Regions from separate parts of the Sphaerisporangium flaviroseum genome, predicted to be linked through region 3. Evidence: predicted binding sites of a transcription regulator. Region 3 holds the regulator's gene; each other region holds the start of a gene.

Region 1 (7,516 bases), on a different contig from region 3:
GGCTGAGGATGGTGGTGACGAGGTCGGTCATGCGGGGGTCCCTTCAGGCAGAGCGAAGCGCCCCCGTGGTTTCCGATGGGATCACGGGGGCGCCGAGGACGTGCCTTGCTAACGCTTCTTTCGCTTGGCCGAGGCGACCGCGCCGTTCGACGAACCCGTGGAGGTGGCCGCGGCGGGCTGCATGCCCTTGGCCCGGGCGGCGTCCTTGACGGCGGAGCCACGGCTGGAGTGGAGCCGCTTGGCGATCGCCAGGTACTTGGGCTCGCGCTCCTTGAGGCGCACCAGCAGCGGGGTGGCCACGCACAGCGAGGAGTAGGTACCGACGATCATGCCGACGAACAGGGCGAGCGACAGGTCCTTCAGCGTGCCCGCGCCGAACAGCGTGGTGCCGATGAACAGGATCGCCGCCACCGGCAGGATCGCCACCAGCGAGGTGTTCAGCGACCGGATCAGCGTGTGGTTCAGCGCGTTGTTGGCGGCCTCGGTGTAGGTCATCTTGGAGGCGGTGCCGAGCTTGGCCGTGACCTCCTTGATCATGTCGAAGACGACCACCGCGTCGTACAACGAGTAACCGAGGATCGTGAGGAAGCCCAGCATGGTCGCCGGTGTCACCTCGAACCCCGACCATGCGTAGACGCCTGCGGTGATGACCAGGTCGTGGATCAGAGCGACCACCGCCGCGAGCGCCATCTTCCACTCGAAGGCCATCGTGAGGTACAGGATGATCGCGATCATGAAGACGATCAGGCCGATGACGGCCTTCCTCAGCACCTCACCACCCCAGGTGGCACCGATGATCTGCTTGTCGACCTGGTCGCCCGCGACCTTGAACTTGTCGGAGATGACGTTCTGGACCCGGGTGACCTCGGAGGGCGTGAGGCTCTCGGTGGTCACCCGCCAGCGCTTGCCCGCCTCCTGCACGATGACCTGGTGAACCCCGGCGCCCTCGACCGTGGACCGCACTTCCTGGATGGTGGACGTCGCGGGCTTGGTGAAGCTGAAGACCGATCCGCCCTTGAACTCGACGCCCAGGTTGAGGTTCTGGAAGACCAGGCCGGCGATGGAGATCAACAGCAGCAGCCCGGACAGGCTGTACCACAGCTTGTAGCGCCCGACGAAGTCGATGTCGACCTCGCCGCGGTACAGGCGGCGCCCGATTACCCCGATGCGCGACATCAGCCCTCCTGCGGAACGGTCGTGCGGACGTCGGACGGCTCGCGGCTCATGCGCTCGGCGTCCAGTCCGGAGAGCCTGTGGCCCTTGGCGAAGAATGACAGCTTGGCCAGCGCCGCGACGAACGGCTTGGTGAACAGGAACACCACGGCGATGTCGATCAGAGTGGTGAGACCCATCGCGAAGGCGAACCCGGCGACGCCGCCCACGGCCAGGAAGTAGAGCACCAGGGCCGCGATGAACATGACCGCGTCGGCGATCAGGATCGTGCGCCGCGCTCGCACCCAGGCCACCTCGACGGCCACCCGGAGGGATCTCCTGCCCTCCTTCATCTCGTCACGCATGCGTTCGAAGTAGACGATGAAGGAGTCGGCGGTGATACCGATCGAGACGATCAGGCCGATGATGTGCGGCAGCGACAGCCGGAAGTTGGCGTTGTGGCCCAGCAGGACCACCGCCTGGTAGGTCAGGATCGACGCCACCGCGAGGCTGGCCACCGCGACCAGGCCAAGGCCCCGGTAGTACAGCAGGGAGTAGAGCACGACCAGGATGAGGCCGATGCCACCCGCCAGCAGGCCGCCCTGAAGCTGGTCGGAGCCGAGCGTGGAGGAGACCTCCTCGATCGAGCTCTGCTGGAACTTCAGCGGCAGCGCGCCGTACTTCAGCTGGTTGGCCAGGTCGCCGGCGGTCTTCTGCGTGAAGCTGCCGGAGATGCGGGCCTGGCCGCCGGGGATCGGCTCCTCGATGACGGGAGCCGAGATGACGACGCCGTCGAGGACCATGGCGAGCTGGTTGCGCGGCTGAGGTGCAGAGGTGATCTGCCCGGTGATCTGCGAGAACTGGCTGGCGCCTTGGCTCTTGAAGTTGACCGAGACGACCCACTCGCCCGTGGTGGAGTCGACGCCCGATGAGGCGCCGGAGACCTCCGTGCCCTTCACCGCCGCCTTCTCCAGGACGTACTTGGCCGCACCGTCGTCGCTACAGGCGACGAACTGCTTGTTCGGATCGTCCTGGGCGCCCTGGCCGCGGTCCTTCTTGGTGCAGTCGAGCTTCTTGAACTGCTCGACGACCGCGGGGTCCACGCCGGTGAAGTCGACCCCGGCGAACGGGTCCTCGGAGGCGGGGTCCGCGGGCTGGCCCGACGGCGCGGTCGGCTGCGGAGTCGCCCCGCCGCTCGGCTTGGCCGGCTTGCCCGAGCCCGACGCGGACGGCGCGGGCGTCGGAGCGGTCAGCGCCGAGGACAGCGCCCGCCCGGCGGGCGTGCCGGTCGGCGCCGGCTTGGCCGTCGACGAGGGCTTGGCCGTCGATGACGGCTTGGCCGAGCCCGTGGGCGAGGGGCTGCCGGACGGCACCGGCGTGGCGGGGGCGGTCGGCAGCTTGCCCGGCATGGCGTTGGCCGGCGCCACCGCGAGGACTTGACGGAACCGCAGCTCGGCCGTGGTGCCGATGAGCTTGACGACCGCCTCCGTCCCCGCTCCGGGCACGGAGATGACGATGTTGTCACCCGACTTGGCGACGTCGGCGTCGGACAGGCCGGTCCCGTTCACCCGCTCACGGATGATGTTGACGGCCAGGTCGAGGCTTTCCTGGGAAGGAGCCGCGCCGCTCTGCGTGACCGGGGACAGCGTCACCGTGGTGCCGCCGGCGAGGTCGAGCGCATACTTCGGGACGAACGCCCTTTGCAGGGCCATCGTCGCGCCCATGGCGAGGATGAGGGCCAGAAGCGCCAGGAGCACACGTCCCGGCTTACTCTGGCTACTGGTCGATCGGGCCACTGGTGGTCAGTTCTTTCGTCAAGGGGTTTGCGGTGAGCCTACTCAGGACTTCGTGTTAGTCGAGCCCTCGTCTCCCCTGCGGTCAGGGGTGTCGATCACCGTCTCGTCGGCGATGGTGTCAGGTACATCTTTTCCATTGTCCACCGTCTCCTCCTCCACCGGCGTCAGCACGCGGCCGATGGCGGCCTTGATCCAGCGGGTCTGCACGCCGGGCGCGATTTCGAGGACCACGTCGTCGTCCTCGACGGCCGCGACGGTCGCGAACAGGCCCGTGGTGGTCATCACCCTGGAGCCCGGCGTCAGGCTGCTCTGCATCTGCGCCTGCTCCTGCTGCCGCTTGCGCTGCGGGCGGATGAGCAGGAAATAAAAGACCACGACCAGCAAGATCAGTGGCACGAATGATCCAAGGCCCTGCACGGGGCTTCCTTCCGGTAAGAACTGACCGGCCTGGAGCCGGAGGTCTGGCGGCGACGACACGGCCGCACGCTGACTCGTCAGCGTACGCGGCGGCCAAGCCACGGAGTTTAGGCGAGCTTGTCAATGCCCGGCAACGAACCCACGCTCCGGCACGCTGGAAAGTTCCCGTTGTCACCGATCTGTGACCAGCCGATACAGCGAACTTGAAAGTTTCAGCCGTGGCCGGCCCGGTGAGCGCGAGAAAGCCCGTCGGAGCAGGGAAACGACGTTCGACCAGGGCCGGCGAGCCATCGTCGCCTCCGGCGGCTCGTTGTCAGGCCCGCCGGTCAGGACGCCTGGCCGGGATCGTCGAAGAGCGAGGGGTGGCCGATCGCGCCGAAGGCCTCCGGAGGCGGCGTCAGGCCCAGGTGTGCCCAGGCGGACGCCGTCGCCACCCGTCCGCGGGGAGTGCGGGCGAGCAAACCCTGGCGTACGAGGAAGGGCTCGGCGACGACCTCGACGGTCTCGGGCTCCTCCCCCACGGCCACCGCGAGCGTGGACAGGCCGACGGGACCACCCCCGAACTTGCGCAGCAGGGCCCCGAGAACGGCGCGATCGAGGCGGTCGAGCCCTTCGGCGTCGACCTCGTAGAGGTTGAGGGCCGCGGAGGCGATGTCCCTGGTGATGAGACCGTCGGTGCGCACCTCGGAGAAGTCGCGCACCCGTCTGAGCAGGCGGTTGGCGATGCGGGGCGTGCCACGCGACCTGCGGGCGATCTCGTGCGCCCCCTCGTCGGGAAGGTCGAGCGACAGCAGGCGCGACGATCGGCGCAGCACCTGCTCCAGCTCCTCGACGTCGTAGAAGTCCATGTGGGCGACGAAGCCGAACCGGTCGCGCAGCGGGGCGGGCAGCAGGCCGGCCCGGGTGGTCGCCCCGACCAGGGTGAAGGGGGCGATCTCCAGGGGGATCGCGGTGGCCCCCGGCCCCTTGCCCACCACGATGTCGACCCGGAAGTCCTCCATGGCGAGGTAGAGCATCTCCTCGGCGGGACGGGCCATGCGGTGGATCTCGTCGATGAACAGCACCTCGCCCTCGGACAGGGTCGAGAGGATCGCCGCCAGGTCTCCGGCCCGCTCCAGCGCGGGCCCGGAGGTGAGCCGGAGCGGCATGCCCAGCTCGGCCGCGATGATCATCGCCAGCGTGGTCTTGCCCAGCCCCGGCGACCCGCTCATCAGGACGTGGTCGGGCGGCCGGTTGCGGCGGACGGCGCTCTCCAGCACCAGGGAAAGCTGCTCGCGCACCCTGCCCTGGCCGATGAACTCGCTCAGCCGCTTGGGCCGCAGCGCGGACTCGATCGCCTGCTCGTCGCCCTCGGCGTCGGGGGACACAAGATCTCTGTCCAGGCTCATGTGGTGCCCCCTATCGAACGCTCAGGGCCCGCAGGGCCGCTTTCAACAGGGCCGCGACGGCCGGGGTGCGCCCGGCCGCCAGATCCGCGTCGGCTTCGGGCGACACGACCGCGATGGCCTCGTCGGCGTCCTTGGCGGAGTATCCGAGGCCGACGAGCCCGGCGTGCACCTGCTCGCGCCAGGCCGGCTTCTTGGCCCTGCCGTTGAGCGCGGCGGTGACGGCGGCGTCAGGGGTGCCGAGCCTGTCCTTCAGCTCCAGGATGATGCGCTGCGCGCCCTTCTGCCCGACGCCGGGGACCATGGTGAGCGCCTTGACGTCGGCGCTCGCCACCGCGACCCGCAGGGCGTTGGGCGTGTGGACGGCGAGCATGGCCAGCGCGAGCTTCGGGCCGACGCCCGAGGCGGTCTGCACCATCTCGAACACCGCGCGCTCGTCGTCGGTGCCGAAGCCGAACAGCGTGAGCGAGTCTTCACGGACCACCAGGGAGGTGGCCAGGCGGGCCTGCTCCCCCGGGTGGAGCGTCGCCAGCGTGCCCGGCGTGCAGTGGACGAGGATGCCGACCCCGCCGACCTCGACCACCGCCGAGTCGGGGGCGATCGCGGCGACGCGCCCGGAGACCGAAGCGATCACAGAGCCGCTCCCTTCGCGGAACCGGCGCCGGACGTGCCCGCCGCCCCGGAGGCGCCGGGAACGCCGCGGGCTCCTGTCGCACCGGGCGCCCGCCGTGACGGGGCGCCTTGCGGCCGGGCGGCGCTCTTAGCCTTGGCCAGGGCCTCGGCCAGGCGGTTCTGGGTACTGCCGCGCCAGATGTGGCAGATGGCGAGGGCCAGGGCGTCGGCGGCGTCCGCGGGCTTGGGCATGGCGTCGAGCCGGAGCAGCCGGGTGACCATCGCGCCGACCTGGGCCTTGTCCGCGTTGCCGTACCCGGTGATCGCGGCCTTCACCTCGGAGGGCGTGTGCAGCGCGACGGGCAGGCCACGCCGGGCGGCGCAGACGATGGCCACGGCGGAGGCCTGGGCGGTGCCCATCACCGTGCGGAGGTTGCTCTGGCTGAAGACCCGCTCCACCGCGACGGCGTCGGGCTTGATCTCGTCGAGCCAGCGCTCGATCTCGCCCTCGATCGCGACCAGGCGCGAGCCGATGTCGTCACCGGCGGGAGTGCGCGCGACGCCGACCTTGACCAGTGTCAGCGCGCCGCCGGCGCGCCCTTCGACGGCACCGAGGCCGCAGCGGGTCAGCCCGGGGTCGACCCCCATCACCCGCAGCTCAGGTAGCCGCACCGACACGCCTCCCCAGACCGCCGAACACCTGTTCGGCCCCGAACTCTACCCCGGCCACCACGGCGGCGCACCACCAACACGCCGCCCCCGAAGCCCGCCGGTGGCGCGGATCAGAAGTAATCGATCATGTACGGCTTGGCGGCGAAGGCGGCGCCGAGCAGGTCGTCGATCTCCGGTGCACCGCCGGTGAGCAGCCCGGCGCGGCGCAGGGCGCTGCTGTGGACGCCCGCGAACAGGGCGGACATGCCGCCGATGGTCAAGCGGGGCACTTCGGCACCCGGCGGCGCCGTGACGAGGATGGCGGCGCCGTGGCCATCGGAGACGGAAAGGCGCCACACGCCGGAGTTGGCCGGACGCTGCGGGTCGTCCACCTCGACCACGGCGTCGACCTCGACTCCGGCGGGGTAGCCGCGCCGGGCCACGGCGGACGGAAGGTCGACGAGGCGGAACATCCAGCGGGCCTGCTCGACCGAGTCATCGGACCGCTCGCGCAGCAGCCACAGCACCGGGTCGTCGGGCTCCAGGCTCGCCGTCACCGTCGTGGCGATGGAGGAGGCCGTGCCGACGAGCGACCACAGGGCCCGCGCCGTCGCCTCTGACCCGGCCACCAGGTTGTCCACGTCGATGTCCCCGCCACTCCAGCGGTAGAGGACGAACCCGTCGTCGGCCATGTAGGCGAAGTCGTCCTCGTCCTGCAGCCACAGGCGGATGAGGCGCTCCTCCCAGCCCAGCGGCCCCGAGGCGCGCGTGGCGGCGTAGACCCGCTCGATCATGCCGCGCAGCTCGGGGGCGTCGTCCGGGGCCATGCGCCTGAGCTTGACGCCGCCGTCGCGGGCGCCCAGCGTGCGAAGGGCCTCGGCGGGCAGCGTGACGCGGTTGCGGGACCCGGCGTGCTCCCAGCCCAGGCCGCGGTAGAGCGGGGTGGTGGCGGGGTAGAGCGCGGAGACGACGTGGCCGAGCTCGGCGCAACGCTCCAGCACGCCCCGCATCAGGAAGCGGCCGACGCCCCGTCCGCGATCTTCCGGGGCGACGGTGACGCCGGCGACCCCGCCCATCGACACCGGGCGGCCGTGCCACCACTGGTCGTAGGAGTGGATCCGGGCGGCGCCGAGCAAGCGGCCGCCGTCGAAGACGCCGAGGTAGCGGCCCTGCGCCAGCGACGGCGTCACCCTGGCCCGCCACGGCTCGATGCTGTCCGCGGGCAGGAGGCCGAAGGCGCGCTTGCGGCCGTCGAGCACGGCGTCGAGGTCGTCGGCCGTCACATCACGAATGTCCACGACCACCCAACCTATGGCCCACGCCAATGGCCGGTCGAATCGTTTTCGCCCCCCGACCTGGCCCGTTCGCCTTTTCTCGCCGTCCCGGCCGCCACCCCCGGCCCGGGCCGGGGGCGCGCCGTGGCACGGGTGGATCAGTCGAGCTTGGCCAGGACATCGTCGGAGACGTCGAAGTTGGCGTAGACGTTCTGCACGTCGTCGCTGT
Region 2 (7,516 bases), on a different contig from region 3:
TTGATCCCGTTTTGCAGCCTAAACGGTGAAAAATGATCTTAAGTTGTAGCGGCGTGCTGCTGCGGGCCGGCGGCTGACCCTCCACCCGATTGCGAAGATCTTCAGCTGCGGGCCGCACGATTTCAGGGCAGGGCGGGTATGTGGCCGCCATGGCTCAGATCGGTTACACGCTAATGTGCGAGCAGACCCCGCCCAAGCAACTGGTCGAGGACGCCGTGAGCGCCGAACGCGCGGGATTCGACTACGAGACCATCTCCGACCACTACTTCCCGTGGCTGGAGGAGATGGGGCACTCGCCGTACGCATGGTCGGTGCTGGGCGCCGTCGCGCAGGCCACCGAGCGCATCCCGCTCATGACGTACGTGACCTGCCCGATCATGCGTTACCACCCGGCGGTGGTGGCGCAGAAGGCGGCGACCATGGGCGCGCTGTCGGACGGGCGCTTCACGCTCGGCCTCGGCGCCGGTGAGCACCTCAACGAGCACGTGGTCGGTCAGGGGTGGCCGCCGGTGAACATCCGCCACGAGATGTTCGGCGAAGCCATCGAGATCATTCAGGCGCTGTTCGGCGGGGAGTACATCAGCTACCGAGGCGACCATTTCACCATCGATTCGGCGAAGCTCTACGACCTCCCGGATGAGCCCGTGCCGGTCGGCATCGCCGCTTCCGGGCCTCAGTCGGTGGACCTCGCGGCGGAGTACGGAGACGCGTTGATCACCACCGAACCCGACCCGGAGCTGGTGGAGCGCTTCCGCGCGTCCGGGGGTGCGGGCAAGCCGATCTACGGCCAGCTCGTGGTCTCGTACGACACCGACGCCGAGGCCGCCAAGGAACGGGCCCACCGCCTGTGGAAGTGGTTCCCCGCCGGGTGGAAAGTACTGGCCGAGCTACCCGGCCCGGTGAACTTCGCGGCTTACTCGCAGTTCGTCCGCCCCGAGGACGTGACGGAGCACGTGCCCTGCGGCGCCGACGTGGACGCGGTGGTCCAGGCGGTCAAGCAGTTCACCGACGCCGGGTTCACGCACGTGGCCCTGGTACAGGTCGGCGCGGACCGCCAACGCGAGTTCCTCGCCTGGTCCGAAAAAGAACTCCTCCCCACCCTCCGCACCCTCTGACCACCCCGGCCAAGACCAGGAGTCCATCCGCCACGTCGTCCACCGGTGGCCTGTATAACGTCACCCCGAACGAACCCACCAACGCCCACCAGCCCATCCCAAACCACGAGCCCACCCCTAAGCCAGCAGCCCAACCCAAGATCAGGAGCCCACCCCAAGACCACCAGCCCATACAAAGACAGGAGCCATCCCAAGGCCAGGAGTCCATGTGGCGGCAGATATCGCGGACCCTCTTCCAGATCACCAGCAACCGCGACGATCAGCATGCGAGCGTCAGGAATGTGTGGGATCTATTCCAGGCCGTCAGGGATGTCGTCGGTCGACTCGCCCTCGCTTTCGAGGGCCTCTCGGACGACGCGGTAGGCAAGGCTGCCGGAGTAACCCTTACGGGCGAGCATGCCTGCCAGGCGCCTGACCCGGGCGGGCGGTTCGAGACCGCGGGTGCCCGGAAGCTTGCGGGCCACCAGCCGCCGGGCGGTCTCCAGCTCCTGATCGGGGTCGAGCTGATCGACCGCGTCGCGAACGGTGTCCTCGTCGACACCCCGTGTGCGCAGCTCGGCTGCCAGCGCCCGCCTGGCCAGACCCCGGCCGGCGTGACGGGAGCTGACCCATGCCTGGGCGAACGCCTCGTCATCGATGAGCCCCACATGGGAGAAGCGCGCCAGCACCGACTCCGCCGCGTCGTCGGGGATGTTCCTCCGGCGCAGCGCTTCGGCGAGCTGGGCTCTGGTGCGCGGGGCGAGAGTCAGCAACCGCAGGCAGACAGACCTGGCCACCGCTTCCGGATCGGCCGGAGGCCCCTGAGCGGCCATGGATCCGGCAACCGGCCCGTCGAACGGGGAACCAGCAACCGGCCCGTCGGCTGGGGAACCGGGAACAGGCCCGTCGAACGGGGAACCGGCAACCGGTCCGTCGGATCGCCGTGACGAGGCACCCCGCCTGCCCCCGTAACCTCCGCGCCCTCCCGATCTCCCACCCGACCTACGCCGAGACCCTTCCCCAGAACCGTACTGACGCGACTCCTCACCAGGCACGGCCCCAGAACCGTACTGAGGCTCCTGCTCATGCTGGGCTGTTTCAGGTGGGTGTTCGGAGGTTCCGGTGCGGTTGCGGCCGCTGCGGCGGCCGCCGGGCCTGGAGCCGGCGGGTCGATCACCCTCGGGGGTCTCCTCGACCCAGGCTCCCCAGTCCCCTGGCCGAAGCCGGCCAGGGGTGTCGTCGCTCGCAGGCATGTGAGATCAGCTCAGATCAGACGTCACCCGGCTTGGGAGCCTTGCTGCCACGACCGGCGGCCGCGGGAACCGGAGCCGCCACCGGAGGGGCCGAAGCCTCGGCGGGGGTGTCGAGGCGAGGCCCGACACCGAGCTTCTCCTTGATCTTCTTCTCGATCTCGTTGGCGATGTCGGGGTTGTTCTTCAGGAAGTTACGGGCGTTCTCCTTGCCCTGCCCGAGCTGGTCGCCCTCATAGGTGTACCAAGCGCCGGCCTTGCGGACGAAGCCGTGCTCGACGCCCATGTCGATCAGGCCACCCTCGCGGGAGATGCCGAAGCCGTAGAGGATGTCGAAGTCGGCCACGCGGAAGGGCGGGGCCATCTTGTTCTTCACGACCTTGACGCGGGTGCGGTTGCCGACCGGCTCGGTGCCGTCCTTGAGCGTCTCGATGCGCCGCACGTCAAGGCGCACCGAAGCGTAGAACTTCAGCGCCTTGCCACCCGTCGTGGTCTCAGGCGATCCGAACATGACGCCGATCTTCTCGCGCAACTGGTTGATGAAGATGGCTGTCGTGCCGGTGTTGCTGAGGGCGCCGGCCACCTTGCGGAGGGCCTGCGACATCAGACGGGCCTGCAGACCGACGTGGCTGTCGCCCATCTCGCCTTCGATTTCGGCCTTGGGCACCAGAGCCGCGACCGAGTCGATGACCACGAGGTCGATCGCGCCCGAACGGATCAGCATGTCGGCGATCTCCAGCGCCTGCTCACCGGTGTCGGGCTGGGAGACCAGCAGGGCGTCGGTGTCGACGCCGAGCTTCTGGGCGTAATCGGGGTCGAGGGCGTGCTCGGCGTCGATGAAGGCGGCGATGCCGCCCCCGCGCTGGGCGTTGGCGACGGCGTGGAGCGCCACCGTGGTCTTACCGCTGGACTCGGGGCCGTAGATCTCGACGATGCGGCCACGGGGGAACCCACCGATGCCGAGCGCGACGTCGAGGGCGATGGCCCCGGTGGGAATGATCTCGATGGGGGCTCGCGCGTCATCGCCGAGGCGCATGACAGAGCCCTTGCCGAACTGCCGCTCGATCTGAGCGAGAGCAGTCTCAAGGGCCTTCTCGCGGTCGTTGGCTGCCATGGAGTGCTCCCCTGGAGGGTGTGTCGAAGTCGTTTCCGTCGCCTGAAAGCTACGGGCTGCCACCGACATTTTCCCGGAGCGGGCCCAGGGGCGTCGGCAACTTTCAATATAGCCGAACGATTGTTCGATCACAGCTCAACACAACGAGAGCCCTCGAATGGGCCATGCCTCTCGCGGGGACGTCGTCATGTGATCCGTCTTGACCTCTGAACAATTGTGACGATCGCTCACCTATAAGTAGATGATCGGCATATATTGATCACATGAGGCAGATGCAGGAGCCGACCTTCCTGATCCTGACCGCGCTAGCTGCCGGTCCACAACACGGGTACGGCGTCATCACTGATGTGGAGCGCATCTCCGACGGCCAGGTTCGCCTGCGCGCCGGCACCTTGTACGCCGCTTTCGACCGACTCCAGGAAGAGGGCCTGATCATCGAGGACCGAGAGGAGATCGTCGATGGCCGGGTGCGTCGCTACTACCGGCTGACCGGCGACGGTGCGGCGAGACTGGCGGCGGAGGCTGAGCGGATGCGTAGGCACGCCAAGGCGGCCACCGCACGCCTGCGCGCGATCGGCTCGGGAGGAATGGCATGAGCCCGCTCGAAGCCCGCTACCGGCGGCTGCTGGCCTGCTATCCCCGCGACCACCGGGCGCGGCACGAAGCGGAGATGATGGGAGTGCTGCAGGCGGGGGCACGGCCCGGACAGACCCGCCCAGACCTGGCTGACGTGGCCGACCTGCTGCGGGGTGCGGCGCGGGTGCACACCCGGCGGGCCTTCGGCGCGGTCTCGGCAGGCGCCTGGCGCGACGGGCTGGCCGTCGCCGTGGCGCTATGGCCGTTCCTGATGCTGGTCACCGAGGTGGCGACCGTGTCGCTGCGGGTCGCCGAATCCCTGCGTCACGGCGCGGCCTTCCTGGAGCAACCGAGCTCGATCCGTTTCCTGACCGAGCCGGCCCTGGTCGCGGCCCTGCCCGCGCTGGCCGTGCTGTTCGGCCGCCGGTGGATCGCCGTGCTCGCCGTGGTCGCGTTCGCGCTGGCCGGCCACCCGGGCCCTGAACTGAATCTGGACATGCTGTTCCTCCCGAACTACGGCCCCCTCCTGCTGGCCGAGGTGATGGCGCTGGTCATCGCCTTCATGCCGGTGGCCTACCGCGCGGTCGGGCTGATCCCCCGGGGCGCCTTCCTGCTGTGGGGGCCGCTCGCCCTCGTGGGGCTCATCGCCAGCGAGGCCATCGTGCGCGCGCGCTGGGTAGACGTGATCGCCGACCACGTCATCACGACCTGGAAGCCGGTGCCGTGGCTGATCGTGGTCGCGCTGGCGGCCGGGTACGCGTGTCGATCGGCCGTGGGTCGGCGGGCGGCGCTACTGCTGTTCCTGCCCGCGGCGGCCCTGGGCGACCTCGGGGACCTGCCGTCGGTGCCCACCTCCACGGCCCTTGCCCAGCTCGGGTGTGCGGCCCTAGCCTTCACCGCCGCGGCTGCCTTAACCCGGCGGCGGAGCGGCCAGAGACGAGCCCCGGCTTCTTGAGGAAGAACGCCCAGCGGATCAACGACCAGGCAGCCTCGATGGAGTGGTACCAGCGCTCGCTGAACATGAATCCGCCTCATCCAGGCGATACCACCGGTCGCTGAGCTGGTACCAGAACTCACGCATAGACCCAGTCACTCAAATTTCGCTGGCACACGCTCAACCTTCGCTGGCACAGGACACGAACAGGCATATCCGTCTCGTGATCAGGTGTCCGGCCAGGTCATGATCGGCATACGGACCCGGCGTCCGTCCGTGGAAGACGCCCTCGATCAGCGCAGCCGGGGGTCCACGTCGGTCACTCCGCACACGGCGCGCCAGACCTCTTTGGCCGCCACCCCGTCGTCGAGCGCCTGCTTCACGGTACGACCACCGAGCTCGGCGATCACGTAGTCATGCGCCCAGGAGGTGGCGTACCTCTCACCGAAGTGGCGGTTCATCCGGTTCCAGAAGTCGGTCAAGCGCATTCTTCCAGTATGGTCCCGGAAGCCGCATGGACGGACCTGAGCCCTCGTTCGGGCCACGATCAAGATCCAGGCGCTCCCGAGACGACACGGGCCGGAGAAGGACCTGGCGCGCGGAGCCGGATCGGCCGAGGAACGCCGGCGGTCACAGGACGCGAGAGCCGTACATCTCCCCGAGAGGGTCGGCGAGCAGCTCCAGGCGGGCACCATCGGGATCACGGAAGTAGATGGAGGCGTCGCTCTCGATCTGGTACTGCACGCCCGCGTCGTCCAGCTTGCCCCGGAGCCTCTCCCATTTCCCTCGTTCCACGGAGATGGCGATGTGATGCAGCCCGCCCAGCACCTCCTGGTACGGTCCCAGGTCCAGTCCGGGGAGATCGAAGAACGCCAGCAGGTTGCCGTTGCCGATGTCGAAGAAGAAGTGGTTCGACCCCTTGTAATCACGGTTCTCGAAGATCTCCGTGAGCGGGAACTCCAGGACCCCCTGGTAGAAGTCGATGGTTCGCTCGACGTCCGAGCAGATCAGTGCGAAGTGGTGAAGGCCGCGCGCGCTGCTCTCGGGGCGTTGCGCGTGGAGATGCCGTTCCCGGATCCGCTCCCGGGTCGCCTCGATGGCCGCGTAATCGATGTCCATAGTCCAGATGACGGCCCAGACGCGCCCGATGTCAAGTCGGAGTGCCTCGTCCTGGACGACACCTTCTTTTCCTCAGACGCACGCCCGGCGACGGGCGGTGGCGCGTTTTGTCGGTGGCGCGTTGCATGATGAAGCGGTGACGGCATCAGTGTTCGACCATTTCACCTCGGTGACCAGGCAATGGTTCGCCGACTCCTTCGCCGCGCCCACCACGGCGCAGGAGGGGGCGTGGAGGTCGATCGCGCGCGGCGACAACACGTTGGTGGTCGCGCCGACAGGGTCCGGCAAGACCCTGGCCGCCTTCCTGTGGTCGCTCGACCGCCTCGCCGCCGAGCGCATGACCACCGGGCCGCGAGACGGAGGGTCACCCGAAGCCGGGGCACCCCGGCAGCGAGCGGCCAAGACCCGCGAGCGATCGCTCCAGGAAGCGAACCCGGCGCGCCAGTGCCGCGTCGTCTATGTCTCACCGCTGAAGGCGCTGGCGGTCGACATCGAGCGCAACCTGCGAGCCCCGCTGACCGGCCTCAAGCAGACCGCCCGCCGGATGGGCCTGCCCGTGCCGGAGATCTCGGTCGCCATCCGTTCGGGAGACACCGCCGCCGAGGACCGCCGCCGCTTCGCCGCCAACCCGGCCGACATCCTGATCACCACCCCCGAGTCGCTTTACCTGCTGCTCACCAGCAAGGCGCGTGAGGCGCTGCGCGGGGTGGAGACGGTCATCATCGACGAGGTGCACGCCGTCGCCGCCACCAAGCGAGGGGTTCATCTGGCCCTGACCCTCGAGCGGCTCGACGCGCTGCTCGCCCGCCCGGCGCAGCGCATCGGCCTGTCGGCCACGGTCCGGCCGGTGAGCGAGGTGGCGACCTTCCTGGGCGGCGCCCGGCCGACGACGGTCGTGCAGCCGCCTTCCCAGAAGGTCATCGAGGTCGACGTGATCGTCCCCATCGAGGACATGACCGAGCTCAACGTGGCTCCCCAGCAGACCGCCCCGGCCGACGACGACGAGTCCTCCTGGTCGATGCAGCCCCCGGCGCGGCGGTCCATCTGGCCGCACGTCGAGGAGCACCTGCTCGACCTGATCGAGTCCCACCGATCGACGATCATCTTCGCCAACTCCCGGCGCCTCGCCGAGCGCCTGTGCGCCCGGCTCAACGAGCTCGCGTTCGAGCGCATGGCGGGCCAGGCCGACGGCCCGGTGACCTCTCCCGGAGACGACCTCTCACTCGGGAAGTGCTCACCACCCGCTCTGTCGCCACCGGCGGCGCTGATGGCACAGGCCGGTGCCACCAAGGGCGTGGTGCCCGAAATCGTCCGCGCACACCACGGGTCGGTCTCCAAGGAGGAGCGAGCGCAGATCGAGGAGGCGCTGAAGTCCGGGCGCCTGCCGGCCGTGGTCGCCACCTCCAGCCTGGAGCTCGGCATCGACATG
Region 3 (7,516 bases):
AGGTCGACTGCACGCGCTGCGTGTCCAGGTCGAGCCGCCACGGACCGCCCAGCCTGGCCAGGCTGATGGCCGACACCTTGTCGGTGAGGACGCCGGCGCGCGGGGAGGCGTCGCCGGGATACCTCGGCAGCCTGCCGATGGACTGCGGCTTGGTGGTGCCGGTGCCCGCCTTGCCCGCCGACGAGGTGGAGGCCTTGGGCGTGCCCTTCCCCTTGCTCGCCTCGGTCTCGGCCGGCGCCGAGCGCAACGGCCCCGCCAGGACGGCCCACAGCAGGGCCGCCACCAGGGCGACCCCGACCGAGGCGACGAGCGCGAACAGCCACACCCGCTTGCCGCCCCCGGCGGCCTCGGCCTCGTCGCCGATCGCCTCGTAGTTGTCACCGAAGACGGTGTTCCAGAGCTCCTGCTGACGCTCGGGAGGAGGCGTCTTGGGCCCGCTGATCTGACCGGCGGTGACGAACGGCTTGTAGGGATCGTCGGGCTCGCGGGGAGGCGCCGCATGGCGCTGCCCCCTTCGCCCGCGCGGCTGCTCAGGTGACGACGGGGCGGACACCCGGACGGTGGTCTCGGTGCCGGGCGGGGTGTAGGCGGGCGCGGGCTCGTCGGCGACCCGGGAGGAGTGCGCCGGCGCCTCGGGCGCGTACTGCTGATGGCCCGCGACCTGCCGGTCGGCGACCTGCCGGCCGGGGTCCTGCTGGGGGAACACCTGAGGCCCGGTGGCCGCAGGCGCGTACGGCTGGGGAGCGTACTGCTGGTGCCCGGATGGCTGCGGCCCGGTGCCCTGGGGGGCGTACTCCGGCCGGCCGGCGGGCTGGGGCGCGTACTGCTGGGGGCCCGTCTGCTGGGGGCCCGTCTGCTGGGGGCCCATGGCCTCCGGCCCGGTGTTCTGAGGTTCGTACTGCCGCCGGCCGGTGGACCGGGAGTCACCGGGCTGCGGGGCGTACTGGTGGGGACCGGTGGGCTGGGGGGCGTACTGCTGAGGGCCGGTGGGCTGGGGGGCGTACGGGGAGGAGGGCATCGGCGGCGGCGGGGGGAACGACGTCTGCGTGTGCCCCTGAGGGGCGTACTGCGAGACCTCGTGGGAGGGGTCGGACGTCGTGCGGTTGCCGTACGGAGCGGGGTCGAACACGGACGCGGAGGGCGCCGGCGGGGGCGGGGGCGGTGGCGGGGGCATTTCCGGCCATGCCGGTGGGTTCTCCGGCCATGCCGGAGGCCGCGTGGGCTGGCTGGTGTGCTCAGGAGCCATCGCTGGCGAACCTCCCGACATCATGCCCGGATTGGGGGTGCTCGGCATGATCTCATGCGAAGCGGGGGTGTCCGCAGGAGAATCCGAGAAAGCCCCGCGGAACTGCAGGCCCGTCGGGTCGGTCGGCGGATCCTGCATCGGCAGGCCCTGGACCGCGGATTCCGGGCTGGGCTCCGGTTCATACGAGTTCACCACGGCGAAAAGGTTAAACTAAAGGGACATATGAGGTCACAACGGATCTATCACCATCGGGTCTCCCTGTGACTGTTTCCCGTAGCCACCAGGGATGTGGCGAAATCCGTACGAGGACCGATTGCTCGCTGCGCTACCCTTGAGCTATGCGTGGCAGGACCCTGCTTCTTGGCGGGCCGCGGCGACCGAGGTGAGACACCGGTCGACGCGGCTGCCCCTCGTGGACACGGGGGGTTTCTTTATTGGTCGAGCCATCCGCGCTGAGTCAACCGAGGGACATGGCCGTGAGTGACGAGCAGTACGATCCGCAGGCGCTGCAGGCGAAGTGGCAGCCGCGGTGGGAGGAACTGGACCCGTTCCGTGCGGGCGAGGACGCGGATGACGAGCGCCCCCGCAGGTACATGTGCGACATGTTCCCCTACCCCTCCGGTGACCTGCACATGGGTCACGGCGAGGTCTTCGCGATCGCCGACGTGGTCGCCCGCTACTGGTTTCAGCTCGGCTACAACGTGCTGCACCCCATCGGGTGGGACTCCTTCGGGCTGCCCGCGGAGAACGCCGCCATCAAGCGCAACGCGCACCCCGCCGAGTGGACCTACGCCAACATCGACACCCAGGCGACCTCGTTCAAGAGGTACGGCATCTCCTTCGACTGGTCACGGCGCCTGCACACCAGCGACCCGGAGTACTACCGCTGGAACCAATGGCTGTTCAACCGCTTCTTCGAGCGCGGCCTGGCCTACCGCAAGGGCGGCCTGGTCAACTGGTGCCCGAAGGACCAGACCGTGCTGGCGAACGAGCAGGTCGTCGCCGGCCGGTGCGAGCGGTGCGGGTCCGAGGTCATCCGGCGCGAGCTGACCCAGTGGTACTTCAAGATCACCGACTATGCCGACCGGCTGCTGGACGACATGGACGGCCTGGAGGACGGCTGGCCCGACCGCGTGCTGGCCATGCAGCGCAACTGGATCGGCCGCTCCGAGGGCGCCGACGTCCAGTTCGAGATCGAGGGCCGCGACGAGCCGGTCACGGTCTACACGACCCGCCCCGACACCCTGTACGGCGCGACGTTCTTCGTGGTCGCCGCCGACGCGCAGCTGGCCGAGGAGATCTGCTCGCCCGAGCAGCTGCCCGCCCTGGAGGCCTACCGCGCCGAGGTCGCCAAGCTGAGCGACATCGAGCGGCTGGCCACCGACAAGGAGAAGACCGGCGTCTTCCTGGGGCGGTACGCCGTCAACCCGGTCAACGGCGAGCGCATGCCCGTCTGGGCCGCCGACTACGTGCTGTCCGACTACGGCCACGGCGCGATCATGGCGGTGCCCGCGCACGACCAGCGAGACCTGGACTTCGCGCTGAAGTTCGACCTGCCCGTGCGGGTGGTCGTGCACACCGGGCTGGCCGACCCGGGCGAGAGCGGGGCCGCGACCGCCGGCGAGGGCCGGCTGGTCAACTCCGGGCCGCTGGACGGCCTGTCGAAGGCCGAGGCGATCACCCGCATCACCGAGATCCTGCGCGAGCGCGGCACCGGCAAGGCCTCCGTCAACTACCGGCTGCGCGACTGGCTGCTGTCCCGCCAGCGCTTCTGGGGCACCCCGATCCCGATCATCCACTGCCCCGACTGCGGTGAGGTCCCCGTCCCCGACGACCAGCTGCCGGTGACGCTGCCCGACCTGCGCGGAGAGGCGCTGGCTCCCAAGGGCGTCTCGCCCCTGGCCAGCGCCACCGAGTGGGTCAACGTCTCCTGTCCGAAGTGCGGCGGCCGCGCCCAGCGCGACACCGACACCATGGACACCTTCGTCGACTCCTCGTGGTACTTCCTGCGGTACTGCTCGCCGCGCTTCGAGAACGGCGCGTTCGACGTCGAGCAGGTCAGGCGCTGGGGCCCGATCGACCAGTACGTCGGCGGCGTCGAGCACGCCGTGCTGCACCTGCTGTACGCGCGGTTCTTCACCAAGGTCCTGCACGACATGGGCATGGTCGACTTCACCGAGCCGTTCCTGCGCCTGCTGAACCAGGGCCAGGTGATCAACCAGGGCAAGTCCATGTCCAAGTCGCTGGGCAACGGCGTCGACCTGGGTGAGCAGATCGACGCGTTCGGTGTCGACGCCGTCCGCCTGACCATGGTCTTCGCGGGCCCGCCCGAAGACGACATCGACTGGGCCGACGTCTCGCCTGCCGCCTCGCAGAAGTTCCTGGCCCGGGCGTTCCGCGTGATGACCGAGGCCGGCGCGGCCTCGGCGTCCGGCGTCGACTTCGCCACCGGCGACGTGGAGCTGCGCAAGGTCACCCACCGCACCATCGAAGAGGTCACCCGGCTGCTGGACTCCTACCGGTTCAACGTGGCCGTCGCCCGCATGATGGAGCTGACCTCCGCGGCCCGCAAGGCCATCGACTCCGGCCCGGGGGCGGCCGACCCGGCCGTGCGCGAGGCCGCCGAGACCCTGGCGGTCATGCTGTCGCTGGTCGCGCCGTACGTCGCGGAGGAGGGCTGGGAGCGGCTGGGGCACGGCCCCACGATCTCGCGGGTGGGCTGGCCGGTCGCCGAGCCCGCCCTGCTGGTCCAGGACTCGGTCACCTGCGTCGTGCAGGTGGCGGGCAAGGTCAGGGACCGCCTGGAGGTCGCTCCGTCGATCTCCGCGGCGGACCTGGAGGAGCTGGCGCTGGCCTCGGAGAAGGTGCGCTCGCACCTGACCGGGGCTCCCCGCAAGGTGATCGTCCGAGCCCCCAAGCTGGTCAACATCGTTCCCTGACCCCCCAAAGCACGACCGCCCGAGCGCTCACCCAGGGTGGGCGCTCAGGCGGGGGCGGGGCAGGTGCGGGGTCGGGCGGGTCAGAGCTTGCGAAGGACCGCCACGACCTTGCCCAGGACGGTGGCCTCGTCGCCGGGGATCGGGTCGTAGTTGGCGTTGTGGGGGACCAGCCAGACGTGGCCGTCCTTGCGCTTGAAGGTCTTCACCGTGGCCTCGCCGTCGATCATGGCCGCGACGATGTCGCCGTTGTCGGCCACCGGCTGCTGGCGCACCACGACCCAGTCGCCGTCGGCGATGGCCGCCTCGATCATCGAGTCACCGGCGACCTGGAGCAGGAAGAGCGTGCCTTCACCCACGAGTTGCTTGGGAAGGGCGAAGACGTCCTCCACGCGCTCCTCGGCCAGGATGGGCCCACCGGCGGCGATGCGCCCCACGAGAGGGACGAACGTGGCCGTCGGCCGGCTGACCAGGGGCTCGTCCTCACCGGGGGCGACGGGGTCGACCCAGAGGGCGGGCTCGCCCGGCAGGCGGACCTCCAGCGCGCGCGGGCGGTGGGGGTCGCGGCGTAGATAGCCCTTACGCTGCAGCGCGGTCAACTGGTGAGACACACTGGAGGTGCTGGTCAGCTGGACCGCCTCGCCGATCTCGCGCATCGAGGGCGGATAACCGCGCTGCTGCACAGAATCGCGGATCACCTCGAGGATCTTGCGTTGTCGTGGGGTGAGACCAAGGGAATCACGCCGGCGCACCGCCAGATCGCTGACAACCGTGCCGATCTCTTCCTGCTCGCTCATAAGCTCCTCCTCGCCGGGCGCCTGTCAGGCGCTCCGTCACGCCAAGCCCGCCCGGCCGGCTCCCGGTCCGTATTGCTGATGTCGCACACAGCGACAATATCGCCGTTCAAGATCGTCATCAAACAATTGTTCGAGAGTTTCCGATATCCTCGGCCGTCCGGTGAAGGACATCGTACGGGAGTTCGATCGATATCGTGTTCGACTTTGCGATCTTATGCCTGTGAGGGGCCGAAAGTCGATCACGCGAGCGATCTGGATCGCGGGGCGCCGGCCTGGGGTCGCGTGGCCGGGCTCGCGGCGGCACGGCGGCCGCGAGCGGCGCGACACGCCGACCCGTGGCCCGTTCCCCCTGATGGGCGGCCGGTTTTCGCGCAAGGGTGTCTCCGACTTGCGTTCATGGGGCGGCACTCCTACGGTTAGACCACAACATCTAGTAGTTACACCGATGTGGTTCACCATAAGTTGTGTTTCCGTCACCGCGCTGAGGGCAGCCCCAGTGCGTGCGCGAGCCTATTCCCGTTTTAGGCGGGAACAGGCGGTGAGCGCGTGGAATGCGGAAACATGTGCGGCTTTTCCCTGAGGTCAAGGCCTCGGGGGCCTCGTCATTCGAGGTGGTGCCCGCGTGACTCATGGGAGCCAGGAGAAATGGAGGCGACACATGCATTGTCCATTCTGTCGTCATCCAGACACGCGGGTCATCGACAGCCGTTCGACCGAGGACGGCGCGGCGATCCGCCGCCGGCGCACCTGTCCCGAATGCGGGCGCCGGTTCACCACCCAAGAGACGGTCCTGCTGATGGTGAGCAAGCGCAGCGGGGTGACCGAGGCGTTCTCGCGGGACAAGGTGATCGCCGGAGTGCGGCGGGCGTGCCAGGGCCGGCCCGTCAGCGAGGATTCGCTGGCGCAGCTCGGCCAGCGCGTCGAGGAGAGCATCCGGGCGACCGGGTCGGCCGAGATCCCGGCTCACCAGGTGGGGCTGGCGATCCTGGGGCCGCTCCGCGAGCTGGACGAGGTGGCCTACCTTCGGTTCGCCTCCGTCTACCGCAGCTTCGAGACGCTCACCGACTTCGAGGAAGAGATCGAGCAACTGCGGGCGGCCAGAGCCGCCAAGGAAAGCTGAACCGACCGGACACCGCGGTCCGCGGGCCGGAAGGCCGAGGACCATGGTGGCCCCTGCGCCGGGGGATGCGAACGGCGTGACGATGTGTTTCCGACACGAGGGCTCCGCGGAGCCCCGGAAGGGGGAGATCATGACGGAGACGGTGAGTGGCTCAGTGGGGCGCGGGGGCAAGCGGCCCCACAAGGGCTTGAAGATCAAGCGCATCCACACCACGCCCGGTGTGCACCCGTACGACCAGGTGCGCTGGGAGCACCGTGATGTCGTCATGACCAACTGGCGGGACGGCTCGGTCAACTTCGAGCAGCGTGGCGTCGAGTTCCCCGACTTCTGGTCGGTCAACGCCGCCAACATCGTCACCACCAAGTACTTCCGGGGCGCCGTCGGCACGGCCCAGCGCGAGGTCAGCCTCAAGCAGCTCGTCGACCGGGTCGTGGGCGTCTACACCCGCACGGGGCGCGAGCACGGCTACTTCGCCTCCGAGGAGGACGCCGAGATCTTCGACCACGAGCTGAAGCACGCTCTGGTCCACCAGGTCTTCAGCTTCAACTCGCCGGTGTGGTTCAACGTCGGGACCGCCTCGCCGCAGCAGGTCAGCGCCTGCTTCATCCTCGCGGTCGACGACCAGATGGAGTCGATCCTCGAGTGGTACAAGGAAGAGGGTGTGATCTTCAAGGGCGGTTCCGGCTCCGGGGTCAACCTCTCCCGCATCCGCTCCAGCAAGGAGTTGCTGTCGAGCGGCGGCACCGCCAGCGGCCCGGTGTCGTTCATGCGCGGCGCCGACGCCTCCGCCGGCACCATCAAGTCGGGTGGCGCCACCCGCCGCGCGGCCAAGATGGTCGTCCTCGACGTCGACCACCCCGACATCGAGGAGTTCATCGAGACGAAGGCGCGCGAGGAGGACAAGATCCGCGCCCTCCGCGACGCCGGGTTCGACATGGACCTCGGTGGCAAGGACATCGTCTCCGTCCAGTACCAGAACGCCAACAACTCCGTCCGGGTCTCCGACGAGTTCATGCGCACCGTCGAGGCGGGCGGCAAGTTCGGGCTGCGCGCCCGGCTGACCGGCGAGGTCATCGAGGAGGTCGACGCCCGGTCGCTGTTCCGCAAGATGGGCAAGGCCGCCTGGGAGTGCGCCGACCCCGGTGTCCAGTACGACGACACCATCAACGACTGGCACACCTGCCCGGAGACCGGCCGCATCACCGCGTCCAACCCCTGCTCCGAGTACGTCCACCTGGACAACTCGTCCTGCAACCTCGCCAGCATCAACCTGCTGAAGTTCCTGCGCGAGGACGACACCTTCGACGTCGAGAGCTTCGTCAAGCTCACCGAGCTGATCATCACGGCGATGGACATCTCGATCACCTTCGCCGACTTCCCCACCGAGAAGATCGCCGAGACCACCCGGGCGTACCGC

Evidence for each region. The regulator LexA, encoded in region 3, represses DNA repair genes until DNA is damaged. The targets are predictions, from matches to a motif close to TCGAACANNTGTTCGA.
Region 1: ruvC (crossover junction endodeoxyribonuclease RuvC) is a predicted target of LexA. The motif match lies at 6,055-6,070, and genes of this name have one in related genera.
Region 2: recA (recombinase RecA) is a predicted target of LexA. The motif match lies at 3,571-3,586, and genes of this name have one in related genera.

The regions. Positions count from the first base shown of each region.
Region 1 covers NZ_BAAAZR010000032.1:65,038-72,553, reverse strand. Annotated here, with positions in the region: gene ABD810_RS30950 (adenine phosphoribosyltransferase) at 1-31, opposite strand, end outside; gene secF (protein translocase subunit SecF) at 109-1,176, opposite strand; gene secD (protein translocase subunit SecD) at 1,176-2,909, opposite strand; gene yajC (preprotein translocase subunit YajC) at 2,991-3,365, opposite strand; gene ruvB (Holliday junction branch migration DNA helicase RuvB) at 3,692-4,753, opposite strand; gene ruvA (Holliday junction branch migration protein RuvA) at 4,764-5,384, opposite strand; gene ruvC (crossover junction endodeoxyribonuclease RuvC) at 5,381-6,019, opposite strand; gene ABD810_RS30915 (GNAT family N-acetyltransferase) at 6,145-7,311, opposite strand; gene ABD810_RS30910 (YebC/PmpR family DNA-binding transcriptional regulator) at 7,446-7,516, opposite strand, start outside.
Region 2 covers NZ_BAAAZR010000008.1:201,807-209,322, reverse strand. Annotated here, with positions in the region: gene ABD810_RS17320 (LLM class F420-dependent oxidoreductase) at 150-1,115, shown strand; gene recX (recombination regulator RecX) at 1,406-2,347, opposite strand; gene recA (recombinase RecA) at 2,364-3,458, opposite strand; gene ABD810_RS17305 (PadR family transcriptional regulator) at 3,722-4,054, shown strand; gene ABD810_RS17300 (hypothetical protein) at 4,051-4,989, shown strand; gene ABD810_RS17295 (DUF3046 domain-containing protein) at 5,262-5,456, opposite strand; gene ABD810_RS17290 (VOC family protein) at 5,599-6,087, opposite strand; gene ABD810_RS17285 (ATP-dependent helicase) at 6,224-7,516, shown strand, end outside.
Region 3 covers NZ_BAAAZR010000006.1:110,688-118,203, forward strand. Annotated here, with positions in the region: gene ABD810_RS14975 (hypothetical protein) at 1-1,246, opposite strand, end outside; gene leuS (leucine--tRNA ligase) at 1,717-4,185, shown strand; gene lexA (transcriptional repressor LexA) at 4,266-4,979, opposite strand; gene nrdR (transcriptional regulator NrdR) at 5,638-6,099, shown strand; gene ABD810_RS14995 (vitamin B12-dependent ribonucleotide reductase) at 6,230-7,516, shown strand, end outside.